Regions from separate parts of the Gordonia sp. PDNC005 genome, predicted to be linked through region 1. Evidence: predicted binding sites of a transcription regulator. Region 1 holds the regulator's gene; each other region holds the start of a gene.

Region 1 (6,483 bases):
TCTCACCCGTGTCGTCGGCACCGTCTCCGGCAGCGACTCGACGTGCGTGCGGGTCGGTGGATGCCGCGACCGCTTCGCCGATCATGGTGTCGGGTTCGTTGATCGCGCGTTTGACTCCCGACTCGATCACCGGTTTGCCGGCGAACCGCTCGCGGCCCTTGACTCCGACGTCGGTCGCGAAGATCACTGCGTCCGCAGCGGACAATTGCGCCGCGGTGAACGGTGTTGTCCCGCTGGACCCCTGCGTCTCGACGGCGAAGTCGACGTCGGCCCGTTCGGCGGCGAGCTTGAGGGCGTCGGCGGCCATGTAGGTGTGGGCGATGCCGGTGGGACAGGCTGTGATCGCGAGGATCGACGTCTTGCCGGTCGGCGCGGGCGCAGGTTCCGGAGTCGGTGTCGGTGCCACGGGTTTGGGGGTGACGGCGTCGGTGACGAGCGAGACGATCGTGGCGTCGTCGGGCGCGTCCCGCAGACTCTGGACGAACTCCGGGCGGACCAGAGCCCGTGCGAGGGCGCTGAGCACCTTCATGTGCTCGCTGCCGGCCCCGGCGGGTGCGGCGATCAGGAAGACGATGTCCGCCGGTCCGTCCTTGGCGCCGAAGTCGACGGGGCGGGACAGTCGGGCCATCGCAAGAGTCGCCGAGGTGACCGATTCCGCGCGAGCGTGGGGGATCGCGATGCCGCCGGGCAAGCCGGTCGGCGAGCTCGCCTCTCGGGCGAGTGCACCTGCGATCAGATCGGACGGGTCGGCGGAGCGGCCCGATTCACCGACGAGCGCCGCGAGAGTGCGGACGACGGCCTCGGTGTCGGCGCCTGCGTCGGCGTCGAGCAGCACCAGTGATGGAGCGATGATGGGATCAGACATTGTCTTCTACCTTGCTGTGGGACGGGGGAGGGGATCTTAGAGACGGGTGACGGTGATGCCTGCGTGGTCGAGCTGGCCGGGTGTCGGCGGTGTGGTTCCCGGCAGTGACGCGGCTGCAGAGCCGTATGCGACTGCCCGGGCCAGCCGGTCGGCAGGGCCGGCACCGGCGTGTTCGGCGATCAGATAGCCGGCGAGGGAGGCGTCGCCTGCTCCGACGGTGCTCCGAACCCGCACCTGGGGCGCCGACGCGAACCAGGCTTCGCCTCCGACCGCGAGGACGGCCCCGGCCCCGCCGAGAGTGGTGAGGACCGCTCCGCCGGTGGACCCGGCGAGGGAGATCGATGCGAGTGCCGCGGCCGAGGGGTCGCCATCGGCTGCGGCGGACTCGAGTGCGCCGGGATCGGCGCCGGTCAGTTCCGCAAGCTCCTCGGAGTTCGGCTTCATCAGATCCGGGCCCGCGGCCGCCACATGATGCAGAGGTGCGCCCGAGGTGTCGACCGCGATGTGCACCCCGACGCCGCGAAGTGCGCCGATGACGTCGGCGTACCAGGTTGCGGGCAGACCAGGGGGAAGAGAGCCGCACAGTGCCAGCCAGTCCGCGTGGGAGGCGCGCTCGACGATCGCCGTCATCAGGGACCGCGCCTCTGCATTGTCGAGATCCGCACCGGGTGCGTTGATCTTAGTGGTGACACCGTAGGGGTCGGCGATCGTCAGGTTCACCCGTACGTCCCCGGCCACGTCGATAGCGCTGTGCGGCAGGCCTGCTCGTTCGAGGTGATGGACGAACGCGTCGCCCGCATGCGCGGGCACCACCGCCATCGTCGGCAGGCCTGCGGCATCGACGACTCGGGCCACGTTCACGCCCTTCCCTCCGGGCTGGTCCACGACGCCGACCGGTCGGTGGACGCCGCCGGGTATCAGAGGCCCGTCCAGCTGGACCGTGCGATCGATGCTCGGATTGGCTGTGACTGTCAGAATCATGCGACGACCACCTCGATGTCGTGTTCGGTCAGTTCGGTGACGAGCGCCGGGTCGATCCCGGCGTCGGTTATGAGGACGTCGATGTTCTCCAGGCCGGAGAAGCCGACGAGTTCCTGGCGGTTCATCTTCGTCGAGTCGGCCAACACGACGACGCGGTCGCAGCAGGCGATCATCGCTCGTTTGGTCGCGGCTTCGTCGGAGTCCGGAGTGGACAGGCCGTGATCCGCGGTGAGCCCGTTCGTGCCGATGAACCCGACACTCACATGCAGTCGTGCGAACGCCTCGACGGCGTCGGCTCCGACGGCGGCCTGTGTCTTCGGTCGGAGCCTGCCCCCGATCAGCAGGACCGTCGACCGTGACAGACCGGTGAGCGACGATGCGATCGGAACGCTGTTGGTGACCAGTTGCAGGCGCGCGTCGCCGCTCACCGCGGTCGCGGCCTGGTACGTGGTGCTACCGGCGTCGAAGAGGACCGAGCCTCCGGTGGCAGGCAGGAAGCGTTGCGCCGCGACGCCGATCGCCGCCTTCTCGGACTGCCGCGCGGCCTCTCGCGACGGGAGGTCCGGTTCGTCGACGACGGCGGCGACGTCGAGCCGCACCGCTCCGCCGTGCACTCGCATCAGGCTGCCGGAACGCTGCAGTACTGCGAGGTCGCGACGGACGGTTTCGCCGGTGACCGCGAATCGTTCCGCCAACTCGGCGACGGACACGCGGCCGCGTTGGCGGACCTCGTTCGCGATCGCTTGTTGGCGTTCTTCGGCGTACATGTGACTACTCCTGGTCAGCTACGTGCTGGCGTGTTGATTCATCTGTATTTACTTGGATTACATCTTTGTTTACTCCCGTACTGTCGGGGGCGTCAAGGACTTCTTGTAATCTCTCTCACATGACCAAGATCGATGCCGCGCCCGTGCAGTCCGCAGACAATCCGTTCGCCGCCAGCTCAGTCGTGACCGGAACTCCGGTGGTCGGAGGGCTCGCGTACGGCCCGATCATCCGCGTCGGCGAGCGGCCCACGTACGACGCAGCAGCCGCGCCCGTCGCCGAGGGGGAGCGTGAGTCCGAGACCACCCGTTTCGTCGACGCCGCGACTGTCGTGGCTGCACGGCTCTCCGACCGGGCATCACACAGCACCGGCGTCTCTGCTGAAGTCCTCACTGCGACAGCGGGTCTCGCGCGCGATCGAGGATGGATCGGTGCGGCGTCCAAGCTGATCGCCGCAGGCAGACCGGCGCCGGCCGCCGCAGCGGCGGCCACCGAACAGTTCGTCGAGATGTTCACCAAACTCGGTGGTCTGATGGCCGAGCGGGTGACCGACCTGCGCGATGTCCGTGACCGCGTGATCGCCGAACTCCTCGGCCTTCCGGAGCCGGGCATCCCGACACCCGAGGTGCCGTCCATCTTGTGCGCCGACGATCTCGCGCCGGCGGACACCGCAGGGCTCGATCCTGCGTTGGTCGTGGGGTTGGCGATGCGGCTCGGCGGACCGAGCAGTCACACGGCCATCATCGCGCGTCAGCTCGGCATCCCGTGCATCGTCGCGGCGGCCGATCTCGACGACATCCCCACCGGAGCACACGGGTACGTCGACGGCGCAACGGGCACGATCGGCATCAATCCCGACGACGCGTTGATCTCAGCCGCGATCGCGGCGGCGCGGGAGCAGTCGGAGAAGGTCGCCGCCTGGCGGGGTCCCGGTGCCACGGCCGACGGTGAGCCGGTGCTCATTCTCGCGAATGTGGCCGACGGAGTGTCGGCGCGAGCCGCGGCCGAGGCGCCAGTCCAGGGAGTCGGCCTGTTTCGCACGGAGCTCGCATTTCTGGACCGCGCGACCGAGCCGACGCTCGAAGAGCAGACCGCGCTGTATCGCGAGGTCATCGACGCATTCGATGGACAGAAAGTGGTCATTCGAACTCTCGACGCCGGCTCGGACAAGCCGCTGAAGTTCGTCGCCAGCGCCGACGAGCCGAATCCGGCGATGGGCGTCCGAGGCAATCGGATCGTCTCCACGTACCCGGAGATCCGGAACGGCCAGCTCGATGCGCTCGCAGCCGCGGCGCAAGGGGCGGGAGCTGTTCCGTGGGTGATGGCGCCGATGATCGCAACCGTCGACGAGGCTCGCGAATTCGCCGGTCAGGTCCGTGATCGGGGCATGGTCCCCGGCGTCATGATCGAAGTGCCCTCCGCGGCGATACTGGCCGACAAGATCTTGGCCGAAGTCGACTTCGTGTCGGTCGGGACCAATGACCTGACCCAGTACACGATGGCGGCCGATCGCATGTCGCCGGAGCTCGCATCGCTCACCGATCCGTGGCAGCCCGCTGTCCTCGCGCTCATCGCGATGATCGGTGAGGCGGGAGAGAAGCAGGCCAAGTCCGTCGGTGTCTGCGGTGAGGCCGCGGCAGATCCGTTGTTGGCCTGCGTCCTGGTCGGGCTCGGTGTGCGATCCCTGTCATCGGCCCCCGCGGCGTCGGCCGCCGTTGGACTCAAGCTGGGCGGCGTGACCCTGCAGCAGTGCCGTGAGGCCGCGGCCGCAGCGCTCGCGGCGACCAGCGCGTCGGGCGCGCGTGACGCTGCACGCGCGGTGGTCGGCGCCTGACGAGGGGCGCCGACCACAAGCGGTGATGCGTCAGATGCGACGCATCACCGTGACGACCTTGCCGAGGATCGCGGCGTCGTCGCCGGGGATCGGCTCGAAGTGCTCGTTGTGAGGGAGCAGCCACACGTGGCCGTCCTTGCGCTTGAAGGTCTTCACCGTGGCCTCGCCGTCGATCATGGCGGCGACGATGTCGCCGTTCTCTGCGACGTTCTGCTGACGGACGACGACCCAGTCGCCGTCGCAGATGGCGGCGTCGATCATCGACTCGCCGACCACCCGGAGCATGAACAGTGAGCCGTCGCCGACGAGTTCCTTCGGCATCGGGAACACTTCTTCGACTGCTTGCTCGGCGAGGATCGGACCGCCCGCGGCGATGCGGCCGAGCACTGGCACGAACGTCGGTGTCGGCAGCGACTCCGAGGACTCGTCGGCAGGGGGAGTGCGGTTGTCGTCGCGGACGTTCACCGCACGCGGACGATGAGGATCGCGCTTGAGCAGGCCGCGGCGTTCCAGTGTGCGCAACTGGTGTGCCACCGACGATGTCGACGTGAGGCCGACGGCTTCGCCGATCTCGCGGATGCTCGGCGGGTAGCCGCGTTCCCGGACCGACTTCCGGATCACCTCGAGCACTTCACGCTGACGCTGAGTCAGCGACGCCTCCAGGGTGGAGGTCGAGAGCAGGGGATCTGGATTGTCCGCCATCATCGGTCCTTTCCATTCGAACATCGCGTGTGAACTGACCTCGACGTTAGTCGACTGGATCACAGATTTCAAACAATTGTTCGACGTGTTGCTGACTTTGTCAGACCCATGGTGTTAACTATCGAACAAAGGTTCTTCGAACAGTTGATCGAACAGGAGGCTCCGATGAGTCAGGCACTGATCACCCGCCCCGCAGCCGGTATCGCTCGCGGACCCCAGAATGCGCGTGTTGCAGCGATGACCTGCGATATCCCGCTCGTCGAGGCGCGTCGGATCGATCACACGACTCCGCGTGTGGATGGAGACGTGTGCCGTCCGACGGGACGAGGGCGACGGCGATCGGCGGGTGTCGATTCGCTCAAGCACGAGCCGGAGGCTCAGTGGGAGGCGCGTGATCGTGGCGTCGTCCGGTCCGGTCGAGCCTCCCGTTCGGCCGGGGCCGCAGCGATGACGAACCGTTCGAACATCGAGGCCGTGTTCCGTCGTCGTCGGGTGGTCGGTGCGGTGCTTCTCGGTGCGGTCTTGGCCGGCGCGGTGTGGATCCTTGCGATCATCGGTGGTTCGTATCAGGATGCCGCGACGTCGGATGTTCCGGCGGCGACTCAAGTGATTCACGTCAGGTCGGGTGAGTCGTTGACTGACGTCGCACGCCGGATAGCGCCGGAGCTGCCCGCTGCGGGCGTCGTTGCACAGTTGCGTGCGATGAACGGGCTGGAGACTTCAGGTCTCCGCGTGAGTCAGTCGCTGGTGGCTCCCGCGTACTGACCTGAGTGCGACGGACGTTATCATCGGGGGATGCGCTGCCCGTTCTGCAAGAACGACGACACACGAGTGGTGGACTCCCGCGTTGCCGATGACGGCTTGGCGATCCGCCGCCGTCGGTCATGCGCGGAATGCGGTCGACGCTTCAGCACAGTCGAGGCGGCAGTGCTGTCCGTTGTGAAGCGGAACGGTATCACCGAGCCTTTCAGTCGCGAGAAGGTCATGAAGGGCGTCCGCCGGGCGTGTCAGGGCCGCAGTGTCGACGAAGACGCACTCGCCAAACTCGCCTCGCAGGTGGAGGACACTGTGCGCGGCCTCGGTTCGGCCGAGATCCCCAGTAATGAGGTCGGACTCGCGATCCTGCGTCCGCTCCGTGACCTCGACGAGGTCGCCTACCTGCGGTTCGCCTCGGTCTACAAGTCGTTCGAATCGGCCGACGACTTCCAGAAGGAGATCAACGAGCTCCGCGAGCGCGTCTGACTCCCTCAGAACTGAGTGATTGCCTTGAGCACCCGTTTCTCGGATATCGGGCCCGCAGTGCCGAGCTGCTGTGCGAACAGGCTCACTCGCAGTT
Region 2 (6,483 bases), 570 kb from region 1:
GTGCTCGCCGAGCGGATCGTCGACGCCGTCGCCGCGGCCGGCGTCGCAGCGCGGGTGGGAGTGGCTGACGAGCTGTTCACCGCTGTCCTGTCCGCACGGTCCGGACAGTCGGTGCCGCCGGGCACCGACGCCGCCTACCTGGCGACACGGCCGATCTCGGACCTGACAGTGGAGGTCGCGCTGTCCGACCCGACGCGTCCCGATCTTGTCGACCTGCTGTGGCGACTCGGCATCCGAACGCTCGGTGCGTTCGCCGAACTGCCTGTCGCCGACGTCGCATCGAGGTTCTCGGCCGACGCCGTTGTTGCGCACCGGTTGGCGAGCGCGTCACCGGGCAGGAGGCCGAGTCGTGCGCCGATTCCGGCCGTGCTGGAAGTCGAGTACACGTGTGATCCGCCCGTCGACCGCATCGACTCGGCGGCCTTCCTCGGCCGTCGGCTCGCCGAGGAGTTGCACCATCGTCTGTCGGCGGCGTCGCTGGCCTGTACTCGGCTCACCGTTCACGCGATAACCGAACGTGGACAACGACACTCGCGTACCTGGTGGTGTGCGCAGCCGCTCACGCCGGACGCCACCGCCGACCGTATCCGTTGGCAGCTCGAAGGATGGCTGGTCGGTACGGCGGGACGTGATGCGGGTGGGGCCGGTGCGCCGGACTCGCCGATCGCGCGGCTGCATCTGGAACCGGTGGAAGTGGTGGACCCCGGGTCTCTGCAGCACGCGTTCGTCGGGGCCGGTCTGCCCGCTGCGATCGGCGACGGGCTCACCGACCGAGCTCGGCGTGCGCTCGTCCGTGTGCAGGGCCTCCTCGGCGGAGAGTCGGTGCGGGTGCCGATCCGCAGTGGTGGACGCGGGCCCGCCGAGCAGGTCGCGCTCGTGACACTCGGGGACGAGCAGGTGCCGCCCCGCGATCCGAACGCGGCCTGGCCTGACCGGCTGGCCCGACCGTCGCCTGCGCTGCTGTCGCACACCGACGCCGAGCTGCTCGACGCCGAAGGCGATCAGGTCGCGGTGACGCCACGTGGCGGTTTCACCACGGAGCCCGCCGAGGTCCGGGTGGGACGTCGGCCGTACACGGTCTGCTGGTGGGCCGGGCCGTGGCCGTTCGGCACCGACGCCGAGCCGACTGGCGTCTCGGCGAGAGCCCAAGTGCTCCTGGAAGACTCGCGAGCACTCCTGCTCTGCTATCGAGAACGCGCCTGGACGGTGGAGGGAGTGTACGAGTGAGGAGCTCAGCCCTTGCCGAGTGCCGCGTCCGACTCGCCGACCAGCAGGTACTCCTGATGCATGATCCGGTTGGTGAGCCGAGGAACGGTGTGGTGCCCGAGGTCGACGATGTCGCCGATCAGCGTGTTCACGCGTTTCGGCTTGTCGATGATCGCGCGGAGCACCCGGCTCGCTGCTTTGTCGACGCCCCAGATTCCGTGCTGTGCCTGGTAGGCGTCGGTGGGAGCGATCATCTTGGTGCGGGTCAGCGGCAGTCGGACGGTGCTGAACGTGACGTGATCGGACAGCGTCTCGGCGGCCGTCGCATCGCTGAACGCCTCGAGCGCCGCCTTCGACGCACCGTACGCGCCGAATCGGGGCCCGTGACTCTGCACCGCGACCGACGACACGTTCACGATGTGGCCTGCCTGGCGTTCCACCATGTGCGGCAGCAACGCCAAGGTCAGGTAGACGGCACCGAAGTAGTTGACTGCCATCGTCCGCTGATAGTCGTGCGAACGGTCGACCGAGTTGAGCGTCGACCGGCGGATCGAACGTCCGGCGTTGTTGACCAGCACATCCACGTGGTCGTGCTCGGCGATGATCGACTTGATGAGCGTCTGAACAGTCGACTCGTCGGTGATGTCGGCGGGATACGCGTAGGCGTGTCCGGCCGGAAGGCCGTCCTTGGGAGTCTCGGCGTTCAGCTCGTCGGCGACGTCGGCCAGACCGTCGACACTGCGCGCCACCAGGAACACGTTGGCTCCGCGCGTCACGCACATGCGCGCCGTCGCCTTGCCGATACCCGACGACGCGCCTGTGATCAGCACGTTCTTGCCGACCATCGAACCACGCGGATCGGAGCGGCGATGCCTCGCCGGATCAAGATGCTCGTTCCAGTATCGCCAGAGGCCGGGTCCGTAGTCGGTGAGATCCGGCAGTTCGACGCCGAGCGAGCGCAGGATGTCGAGGGTCGTGTCGCTGCGGAACCGGACGGGAAGTGCGACGAGGTCGAACAGGACGGCGGGGACGTCGAGTTGGGCGGCGACGGCGTCGCGCGCGGCACGCAGCGGACCTCGCGAACCGGCGGCGAGCACCGGGCGCACCACCGCGCCGGGCAGCGCGTTGAAACCGCGAGGCGCGTCGAAAGCGGGTGCGAGTGCGTTGAACATCTCGGTGACGGTCCGCCGCTGCGGATCGGACAGGTGGAACACCAGCGAGTCGTCGTCGGGCCGGTGATGCAGCAGCGCGACGATCGAGTCGGCGACGAAGTCGACCGGCACGAGATTCACCCACCCGAGGTTCGGCAGGGGCATCCTGAGGAACGACGGCAACTGTCCGAGCAGCGACATCTGACCGAAGAAGTAGTAGGGCCCGTCGATCTTGTCCATCGTGCCGGTGATCGAGTCGCCGACCACCGCGGACGGCCGGTACACGCGCCACCGCAGCCCGGCCGTCTCACGGACCGCCTTCTCCGCCTCGAACTTCGTGCGGTGGTAGGCGGTGGGAAAGCCCTGGCCGAGATCGAAGTCTGCCTCGGTGAACTCGCCGTCCCAGTCTCCGGAGACGGCTATGGACGACACGTGATGCATCGTCGCGCCGAGATCGGCCGCGAGGGCGGCGACACGTGCGGTGCCCTCCCGATTGGCGGCGTCCTGCGATGCGTCGTCGGCGGTCACGTCGTATATCGCGGCCAGATGGATCACGTGGTCGGTGCCCTTGAGTACCGTCGAATCGTGGATGTCGAGGTCGTCGGCAGTGAGATCGCCGGGCACGGTGATCACCCGTTCGCCGCCGTCGATGCCTTCGAGGACCTGTGCGAAACGTGGAAGCGAACTGGGACGCACCAGCGCGGTGATACGGGTGTCGGCGTCGCGCGCCAGGAGTCGTTGCAGCACTCGACTGCCGATGAATCCGCTTGCGCCCGTAACGAAGTAGCTGGTCACTGACACAGGTTCTCATATGTGGCATGCATTCGGTGTGCTGGCACGATTCTGTGCCCGCCCGGTGTCGGATCTGTGTAGTCCGATTGATCAAGTCAACTCGAGCAATCCGCCGGCTACCGGTTCCATCTATCGAACGTATGTTCTATAATCGGATGAATGGGGTGGAGCAACGGTCCGCCGACCTGGTCGGAGATGGAGAGGGTGCTGTCGGGCCGAGGCCCGGGGGCGGGGGACCGACGCGGCGAGACGTTTCCGCCCAACGTCGGTGACGGCGGCGACTCGCCCGCATGGTCGCGCAAGCGCGGTGAGTACGTGCCTGCCGACATCGCGTTCGGACGGTCGACGATCGGATACGCGGAACTGCACGCCCACAGTGCGTACAGCTTCCTCGACGGTGCCTCGATGCCGGAGACGATGGTCGAGGAGGCGTGGCGGCTCGGACTGACGGCGTTGGCGCTGACCGACCACGACGGCTTCTACGGAGTGGTCCGCTTCGCCGAGGCCGCACGAGAGTTCGGGATGCCGACAGTGTTCGGCGCTGAACTGTCACTGCAGCACGACGCCCCGCGCGCGGGCGCCGTCGACCCGGAGGGTGATCATCTGCTGGTGCTCGCCCGCGGGGACGAGGGATATCGGCGGCTGTCGAGAGTGATCGCCGACGCGCACATGACCGGAGGGGAGAAAGGGCGGCTCCGGTACGACGCCGACGCGATCACCGCGGCCGCAGGCGACGGGCATTGGCAGATCCTGACAGGCTGCCGGAAGGGCGCGGTGCGTCGAGGGTTGGCGCGTGCCGGGCGGACTGGCGCCCGTGATGCGCTGGGCGACCTTGTCGAACGGTTCGGCCGCGACAACGTGACGGTGGAATTGACGGCCTCCGGCTGCTCGGACGACGACGAGCGCAACGCGATTCTCGCCGACATCGCCGCCGAACTGCGCCTGTCGACGGTGGCGACGACGGGTGCACATTTCGCCGGTCCGGCCAACCGCCGACTCGCGACAGCCGTGGCCGCCGTACGTGCGCGCACCGACATGACAACGATCGACGGTTGGCTGCCCGGAGTCGGAGGTGCGCATCTGCGCAGCGGCGACGAGATGGCTCGCCTGATGCCTGCGCACCTCGACGCCATCGACAACGCCGTCCACCTGGCGTCCGACTGCGCGTTCTCGCTCGGTCTGATCGCCCCGAACCTCCCGCCGTTCGACGTCCCCGAGGGGCACACCGAGGCGACGTGGCTGCGGCATCTCACAGAGGAGGGGGCACTGCGCAGGTACGGGACGCGTGTCGCCCGCCCGGACGCGTACCGACAGATCGAACACGAGCTGGCGATCATCGAGACATTGACCTTCCCCGGCTACTTTCTGGTGGTCCACGACATCGTCTCGTTCTGCAGAACCCACGACATCCTCTGCCAGGGTCGGGGGAGTTCGGCGAACTCCGCGGTCTGCTACGCCCTCGGCATCACCAACGTCGACCCGGTCGGCAACCATCTGCTGTTCGAACGCTTCCTGTCGCCGGAGCGTGACGGTCCGCCCGACATCGACGTCGACATCGAGTCGGATCGGCGCGAAGAGGTGATCCAGTACGTGTACTCGCGGCACGGCCGGGCCAACAGCGCGCAGGTGGCCAATGTCATCACGTATCGGGGTCGGTCGGCCGTCCGCGACATGGCGCGTGCGCTCGGGTACGCGCCAGGCCAGCAGGACGCGTGGGCCAAGGTGCCCGACTCCGCGCCGGACGATGTTCGCGACCTGGCATCACAGATCTCGTCGATGCCCCGCCACCTGGGCATCCACTCCGGCGGGATGGTGATCTGCGACCGACCGATCGCCGACGTCGTCCCCACCGAGTGGGCGCGGATGCCCGGTCGCAGTGTGCTGCAGTGGGACAAGGACGACTGCGCGGCCGTGGGGTTGGTGAAGTTCGATCTCCTCGGTCTCGGCATGCTGTCGGCGCTGCACTACGCGATCGACCTGGTCCGCGAGCACAAGGGGATCGACGTCGACCTCGCGAAGCTCGATCTCGGCGAGGAGGCGGTGTACGACATGCTGTGTCGTGCGGACTCGATCGGCGTGTTTCAGGTGGAGTCGCGTGCGCAGATGGCGACACTCCCGAGGCTGAAGCCGCGGAACTTCTACGACCTCGTCGTCGAGGTGGCGTTGATCCGACCGGGCCCGATCCAGGGTGGATCGGTGCACCCGTACATCCGGCGTCGCGACGGCAAGGAGGATGTCACCTTCGACCATGACTCGATGGAGGAGTCGCTCGGCCGGACCCTCGGAATCCCGCTGTTCCAGGAGCAGATGATGCAGGTCGCGGTCGACGTCGCAGGCTTCGACGCAGGCGAAGCCGACCAACTGCGACGGGCGATGGGATCGAAACGGTCGCCGGAACGGATGAAACGTCTCAAGGCGCGTTTCTACCAAGGGATGCGCGAGACGCACGGCATCGTCGGTGAGACGGCCGATCGCATCTACGAGAAGATGGCGGCGTTCGCCAACTTCGGGTTCCCGGAGAGTCATTCGCAGAGCTTCGCGTCGATCGTCTTCTACTCGTCGTGGTTCAAGCTGCATCACCCGGCGGCGTTCTGTGCGGCTCTGTTGCGGGCGCAGCCGATGGGCTTCTACTCGCCGCAGAGCCTGGTGGCCGACGCCAGGCGACACGGCGTCGAGGTGCACCGGCCCGACGTGAATCGGTCGCTGTCGTACGCGACGCTCGAGAACGACGGACTCGACGTGCGCATCGGGCTCGCCGCGGTGAAGGGACTGTCGGACGACGTGGCGCTGCGGATCGTCGACGATCGCAGCACCGGCGGCCCGTTCACCTCGGTGGCCGACTTGTCTCGACGTATCGAGCCCACGCTCGCGCACCTGGAGGCGCTCGCGACGGCGGGCGCCTTCGAGTGCTTCGGCCTGGATCGTCGGGCCGCGCTGTGGGAGGCCGGAGCCGCAGCCGGAATGCGCGACGACCAACTCCCCGTCGTCTCGCCGCGGTCGGCGCCGACACTGCCTGGCATGAGCGAGGTGGAGCTGACCGCCGTCGACGCGCTCTCCACCGGCATCTCGCCCCGCTCGTACCCGACGCAGTACCTGCGCCCGCGGCTGAACGCGATGGGAGTGATACCCGCCGACGGACTGCTCGCTGTGCCGGACGGGTCGCGTGTGCTCGTCGGGGGAGCGGTGACTCACCGGCAACGACCCGCCACCGCGTCTGGTGTCACGTTCGTGAACCTCGAAGACGAGACCGGCATGGTGAACGTCGTCTGCTCCGTCGGTCTGTGGGCGCGTTATCGAACCCTCGCGCAGACCGCGTCCGCCCTGCTCATCCGAG
Region 3 (6,483 bases), 300 kb from region 1:
AGTGGTGACTCGGCGGCAGGTCCGGGTCGTGGTAAATCGCGACGGGATTCTCGCCGAAGCCGCGGGGCGGCTGCACCAGCAGGACGATGTTCCCGAACGTCATCGCGGCGATCACTATGTCGCCCTCCGGATTCGCCGACCTGTCGACGAAGAGCTCGCCGGGCGGCGGACCCCAGTGTTCGATGACCGCTCCGCGGAGACCTTCTGGCAGGGTCTGGAACCAGCGTGTGTAGTCGGCCGCCCCGACTCGGATCGGATTCGCAGCCAGCGCGTCCTCCGTCAGCCAGTCGGCGTCCTGGCCTCCGGCGTCGATCAACGCGTGCATAAGTGCATCCGGATCGTCAGCATCCGGGGTCGCACCGAGACCCGGCACGTCGTCGGCGACCAGGTAACCGGCGTCGCCGAGCGCCCTCAGCAGGTGAACAAGGCTGCGGGGGGTGTCGAGGCCGACAGCGTTGCCGATTCGTGCATGCTTCGTCGGGTAGGCCGACAGCAGAAGCGCGATACGGCGCTCAGACGCGGGAAGGTGACGCAGCCGAGCGTGCCGGACGGCGATGCCTGCGACACGTGCGCAGCGCTCGGGGTCGGGCGCGTAGAACGGCAGTCCATTGTCGTCGAACTCTTTGAACGAGAACGGCACTGTGATGATGCGGCCGTCGAACTCGGGCACTGCGACCTGGCTCGCGACGTCGAGCGGCGACACCCCGTCGTCTTGCGACGCCCAATCGTCGCGGGACGACGTGAGGCACAGCCCTTGCAGGATCGGAATGTCCAGGGCTGCGAGACGTTCGACGTTCCATGCTTCGTCGTCGCCGCCTGCGCCCGCGGTGGCCGGTGTCGTGCCGCCGGCAGCGAGCACGGTCACGATCAACGCGTCGAAGGCGCCGAGATGGGCGATCAGATCGTCGTCGGCTGCCCGCAGGGACGCGCAGAAGACAGCTTGCGCGTCCGCTCCGTGACTCTGGATCGCCGTGCACAGGGTGTCGACGTACTCGGTGTTTCCAGCGAGATGCTGGGCCCGGTAGTACAGGACGCCGACCCGCATCTCGACTGCGCTCGATGAGCCGGAAGACTCGCTCGATGAGCCGGACGGTGTGCGTTCCAGGATTCCCCAGGAGGGAGTCTCGACGGGCGGAGCGAATCCGAGGCCGGTGAGCAGCACGGTGTCGGACAGGAAGTTGTGCACGGCGGCGAGGTTCGCGTGACCGCCCGCGACGAAGTAACTGTGGGCCTGGGCGGCGACGCCTGTCGGAACGGTCGACATCGCCATCAGATCCGGGTCGGGGTTGAGTTCACCGGAGAGGACGATCACCGGCACCTGCTGAGCGAGGACCGCGTCGAGTCCCTCTTCCCATGCACGGCGTCCGCCCAGGATTCTGACGACGACAAGATCGGCGCCGTCGATGAGAGCGGGGATCTCGTCGAGCAGGATGCGGCTCGGGTTCGCGACTCGGTAGTCCGCCCCGCAGGTCGCGGCGGTGCGCAGATCGGTGTCGGACGTGGACAACAGCGTGATCACGGCGTACTCCTCGCCGGGAATACGCGCCCGGCATCGTGGGGACGGCCGAGGCTTCTCGGCCTGACGACGTGGGTCTGGCTCGGAACGGCGTTTGAACACCGGCTCCTCACAGTGGCGCGACCGCGCCGGTTTCGCACCGGCTTCCACATCGAGTTCGACGCTCATCGTAGTCACCCGAAGTGAGCACTAGGCTGAACGGGTGAGCATTCCCGCAGACCGCTGCCCCGGCGTCTTCCGGACCCACCAGGCCGCTGACGGCGCCCTGGCCCGTATCCGGGTGCCCGGCGGCGTGATCACTCCCGGTGCTCTCGACGCCGTCGCGCTGGCGGCTGACGAGTTCGGAGACGGCAGCATAGAACTGACAGTTCGCGGAAACCTCCAGGTCAGGGGCATCGCCGAGAAGGATGTCGTGGCGTTCGCAGAGGCCGTGATCGCGGCAGGTCTCGCGTCGGACTCCGACCACGACAGAGTCCGCAACGTGATCGTCTCTCCGTTCAGCGGCCGGGTCGGCGGGCTCGCGGACCTGAGGCCTCTCGCGGATGCACTCGTCGACGCCTTGGTGGCCGCCGACTGGTCGTCGTCGCTGTCGGGGCGGTTCTGGTTCGGCTTAGACGACGGCCGCGGCGACGTCCTCGCCAGGACGACGGACGTCGCGGGTGTCGCGGTCGACTCGGACCACGCTCTTGTCGTGATCGGCGGCTCACACGTCGTCGGACCGGTACCGCTGCACGACCTTCCCGATCGGATGGTCGCTGTGGCTCGGGCGTTCCTCGACGTCGCCGACGGCGCGTGGCGGATCTCCGATCTCGACGAGGACGGTCGCGCCACGTTGTTCGCCACCCTCGGAGCATCGGCCGAGGAGTCTCTCCCGGCGCCACGCCATCCCGAACCGCGTGTCGGATGGTTCGACCAGGCCGACGGCCGCGTGATGCTCGGCGCGGTTGTGCCGTTCGGCAGCCTCACCGCCGAACAGGCGCGCTACGCGGCAGCGATCGGCGTCCCGGTGTCGGTCACGACCGAACGCGAGATCCTGATCGGCGACCTCGACGAGGCCGTCGCCGAGACCGTCGTTCGAGTGCTCGCTCCCCTAGGTTTCATATTCGACTCCCGATCGCCGTGGACCACGCTCACCGCATGCACGGGATCACCCGGCTGTGCGAAGTCGGCCGCCGATGTCCGTGCCGCAGTACGCGAGCACGTCGCGGACCTCGACCCGGACGCCGACGCACCGCCGCACGAACACTGGATTGGATGTGATCGTGGCTGCGGATCTCCGGCTCGGACCCATGTCCGTGTCCTCGCAACCGCCGACGGCACCCTTCGACGTGTCGACTAGCTCCTCCTGTCGCGCCCTGTCGTTTGCCGAGCGCTCTCGTTTGTCGAGCGCAGTCGAGACTGCGTCGACGAACCGAACCCCAACCGCGTCCGGTCAGAACGGGGGCGTCTCGACTGCGCTCGACGTGCTGGCCAGTCGTTCCCGTTTGCGGCGGTTGTAGGCCCGCATCCGCATGCGGTACCGGTGTTTGGCGTCGGTGGGCGTCCGCGGGCGCCCCGGATCCGACTCGGCAGCCGGCCGCGAGGTTGTCGGGGCATCGTCGTGCACGCACGGGAGGAGCCCCAGTTCGGGCAGCAGCCAGTGGTTCAACGCCCGGGACCGGACGGTGATCCCTTCGGGGGTGGTGGTCTCGGTCCAGATGACTCCGTTTGCGTCGACTATCTGATCGTCGAGCCAGCCGTCGACAAACGTCTTCAAACCGTGGTGGAACCGGCACTTCGGATTGAGGTTGCACGGACACGTCGGACCACCCACGGCCGGGTCGTCATGGTTGTACTCCGCGACATGATCCAGATCGCACCGGTAGGCGGGCATATCGCACCCCGGGTGGGTGCACCTGCCGTGCACCGCCCGCACGAGGGCGTCGCACGCCGCGGTCGGCCGGTACCCGTTCGACGCTTGCGACGCTCCGCCGAGCAGATCGGTGACGTCGAGATCGCGAACTACGGTATCGGTGTCGGCGGCGATGTCGCGAGCATGCTCGGCAGTGATCGGCCCGAACCCATCCAGGTAGGCGGGGATATCGGACTCCCCGGTCAGAGACTCCCGCCGAGCCACCACATGCAGCACGACAGTCGCCAGACGCGCCGCAACATCGACGCCCGCACGCGACGGGCAGTCGTCGTGGTCGCACTGGCAGGCGAACACCTTTCCGGTGAGCAGGGCGATCACCGCGTCCGAGCGGCGCACAGCCTTGCCGCGCGGATCATCGGCGCACACGCCCGCGATGATTGCATCGATCGAGTCCTGCGCCAGACGGACGTCCTCAACCGATCCCGTCACCCGCAGATCGGCCAGAGTCCCATCAACCGGCTCGACCACAACCTTCTTCCGAGGCTTGGCAGCCTCACGAGCTGCCTGGGCGGCATCGGCATCGTGTTCGGCGACAACAGCAGCAACGATCTCGGTCACACGTGGCCCGGTCAGGTTACCCGCGCCACGGAGTCGGTCGGCGGCCTCTGCGTCGATCATCGCGAGGACATCGGTGTCGATGACCGCAGCAGTCTGATCGAGCGCGAGACGGAACTGCTTGGGCGTGAGGAGACCCCCACGCAGCAGCACGCCAATCGCCGGGACACGTTCCATGCACGAGACAGCCTCGTCGACGAACTTCTCCCCGGTGCGCTGACGAACCCCACGCACGGTCGCGTACGACGCGGCGACCTGACACAGCGGGTCGTACAGATTGGTGAACGCGCCCGCCGCCCCGCAGACCTGGTCGAGGCGACGCTGGTACACGCGGTAGATCGCCTCGTACTGATCCCACAAGACCATGCCCTGGAACAGATCAGACCGTGCAGCGAACAGCATCAACGCCGCATCAGTGGCATCCGACCCTTCAGCGAGGTCCGGCAGCACCATCCGGAAGACGAACATCCCGTCTTCGACGGTGAGCGTGGCCCCGGCCTGATCGGCAAGTGCGGTGTTCATATCAACCCCTTGATTCGAACGTACATTCGATCTTAATCCGACATTTCGGTGTGGTCAATAGCTTTCTGGCCGAATCTGCGACTGGCTGTGCCACTGCTCCCGCGGCGGACGTCGCCGAATAGGGGATGGTGTCGTCGGGTGGTGTTGACCGGACGGTGTCACGGTCGCGGGCTTCTACCCTTCGCTCCACCTCAATCTGGCCGACGACTTCCGGCGTCTGGGCGCGTTCGACGCCGCCCGCGAGCACCTGGCGGCGGCGCGCACAGCGTCGTCTGAACTCGGATCAGACGGGTACGGCCGAATGATCAGGCAGGCGATCGACGAAGTCGGCACGGCTGTGGATGCAGGTGACACCGCGCCCCGCGCGTCGGCGCCAGGCCCGACCTGATTCCGCCACACGCAGCCCGCGTACCCACGGCAGTGTCCGTGCACGGGCACTCAGTAGTGTCGAACGCACTATGACGGACTACATCCGAGACGGCGCGGAGATCTATCGCCAATCATTCGCAACGATCCGCGCGGAGTCGGATCTGGCCCGCTTCCCGGCCGACCTCGAACCGGTGGTCGTGCGCATGATCCATGCGTCGGGTCAGACGGACCTCGCAGCTGACGTGGCCTTCTCCCCCGGTGTCGTCGCCGCCGCACGAGGCGCACTCGAAGCAGGCGGACCGATCCTGTGCGATACGAATATGGTCGCGTCCGGCGTCACCCGCCTCCGACTGCCTGCCGACAACGATGTGCGTTGCCACCTGCGCGAACCTGGAATCTCTGACATCGCCGAACGGATCGGGAACACCCGCACGGCGGCGGCGCTCGAGTTCTGGCGCGACGACCTCGAGAGGTCTGTCGTGGCGATCGGCAACGCGCCCACTGCCCTGTTCGCGCTGCTCGACCTGATCGACGACGGTTGGCCTCGCCCCGCGGCGATCATCGGCGCACCCGTCGGATTCATCGGCGCCGCCGAATCGTGCGCCGCACTCGCCGCGCGCACGGATCTCGAATTCATCACCGTGACCGGCCGACGCGGCGGATCTGCGATCACCGCGGCCGCTCTCAACGCACTCGCGAGCCCCGTCGAATGAAGGACAGTCGAATGAACGGCAAACTGTGGGGTGTCGGACTCGGCCCAGGTGACTCCGAACTCGTCACGGTCAAGGCCGCGCGCATCATCGGTGAGGCGGACGTGATCGCGTTCCACTGTGCGCGGCACGGGAATTCGATCGCCCTGTCGGTCGCGCAGCCGTACTTGCGTGAAGGCCAGATCCACGAGCGTCTCATGTACCCGCTCACGGTCGAGACCACCGACCATCCCGGCGGATACGCCGGCGCGATGGCCGACTTCTACACCGAGAGCGCGGCGCGTCTGGCCGAACATCTGGATGCGGGGCGGACTGTTGTTGTCCTCGCCGAGGGCGACCCACTCTTCTACAGCTCGTACATGCACATGCACAAACGTCTCGTCGAGCGCTTCGACGCGGAGATCATTCCGGGTGTCACATCGGTGAGCGCGGCGTCGGCGGCGGTCGGTATCCCACTCGTTGAGGGCGAGGAGACGCTCACCGTGCTCCCGGGCACCGCCGAGCCCGGCGAATTGATCGCGCACATGCGCTCGGGCAAGGCGCTGGCGATCATGAAACTGGGACGCACGTTCGTGAAGGTCCGTGACGCCCTCGCGTCGGCGGGCAGGCTCGACGAGGCCTGGTATGTCGAACGCGCATCAACCGAGCGGCAGCGTGTTGAGCGTGCGGTCGACGTCGATCCCGAATCCGTCCCGTACTTCTCTCTGATCGTTGTTCCGGGTGGACGCAACAACCCCTACGCGGGACAGTCGGGTGCGCGTGCCGGTGAAGTGGTTGTGGTGGGACTCGGGCCGGGCCCCGTCGAGCAGACGACGCCGCAGGTCGCCGCGGAGATCGCCGCGGCGACCGACCTCGTGGGGTACACGACGTACCTTCGTCGGATCGCACCTCGGCCGGGT

The links. Region 1 encodes LexA, which represses DNA repair genes until DNA is damaged. Its sites were predicted from a motif close to CGAACANNTGTTCG; they were not measured.
Region 2: the regulator LexA is predicted to act here: its motif matches at 3,283-3,296, upstream of JVX90_RS04165 (error-prone DNA polymerase).
Region 3: the regulator LexA is predicted to act here: its motif matches at 4,521-4,534, upstream of JVX90_RS08260 (HNH endonuclease signature motif containing protein).

What each region holds. Positions count from the first base shown of each region.
Region 1 is NZ_CP070351.1:1,442,591-1,449,073, forward strand. It holds gene JVX90_RS06840 (fructose-specific PTS transporter subunit EIIC) at 1-865, opposite strand, end outside; gene JVX90_RS06845 (1-phosphofructokinase family hexose kinase) at 902-1,846, opposite strand; gene JVX90_RS06850 (DeoR/GlpR family DNA-binding transcription regulator) at 1,843-2,613, opposite strand; gene JVX90_RS06855 (putative PEP-binding protein) at 2,733-4,445, shown strand; gene lexA (transcriptional repressor LexA) at 4,476-5,147, opposite strand; gene JVX90_RS20545 (LysM peptidoglycan-binding domain-containing protein) at 5,313-5,912, shown strand; gene nrdR (transcriptional regulator NrdR) at 5,943-6,389, shown strand; gene hrpA (ATP-dependent RNA helicase HrpA) at 6,395-6,483, opposite strand, start outside.
Region 2 is NZ_CP070351.1:869,303-875,785, forward strand. It holds gene JVX90_RS04155 (DNA polymerase Y family protein) at 1-1,227, shown strand, start outside; gene JVX90_RS04160 (SDR family oxidoreductase) at 1,233-3,152, opposite strand; gene JVX90_RS04165 (error-prone DNA polymerase) at 3,309-6,483, shown strand, end outside.
Region 3 is NZ_CP070351.1:1,738,032-1,744,514, reverse strand. It holds gene cobN (cobaltochelatase subunit CobN) at 1-1,519, opposite strand, end outside; cobalamin riboswitch at 1,567-1,703, opposite strand; gene cobG (precorrin-3B synthase) at 1,719-2,855, shown strand; gene JVX90_RS08260 (HNH endonuclease signature motif containing protein) at 2,949-4,505, opposite strand; partial or broken gene JVX90_RS20550 (hypothetical protein) at 4,660-4,893, shown strand; gene JVX90_RS08255 (precorrin-8X methylmutase) at 4,964-5,587, shown strand; gene JVX90_RS08250 (precorrin-2 C(20)-methyltransferase) at 5,599-6,483, shown strand, end outside.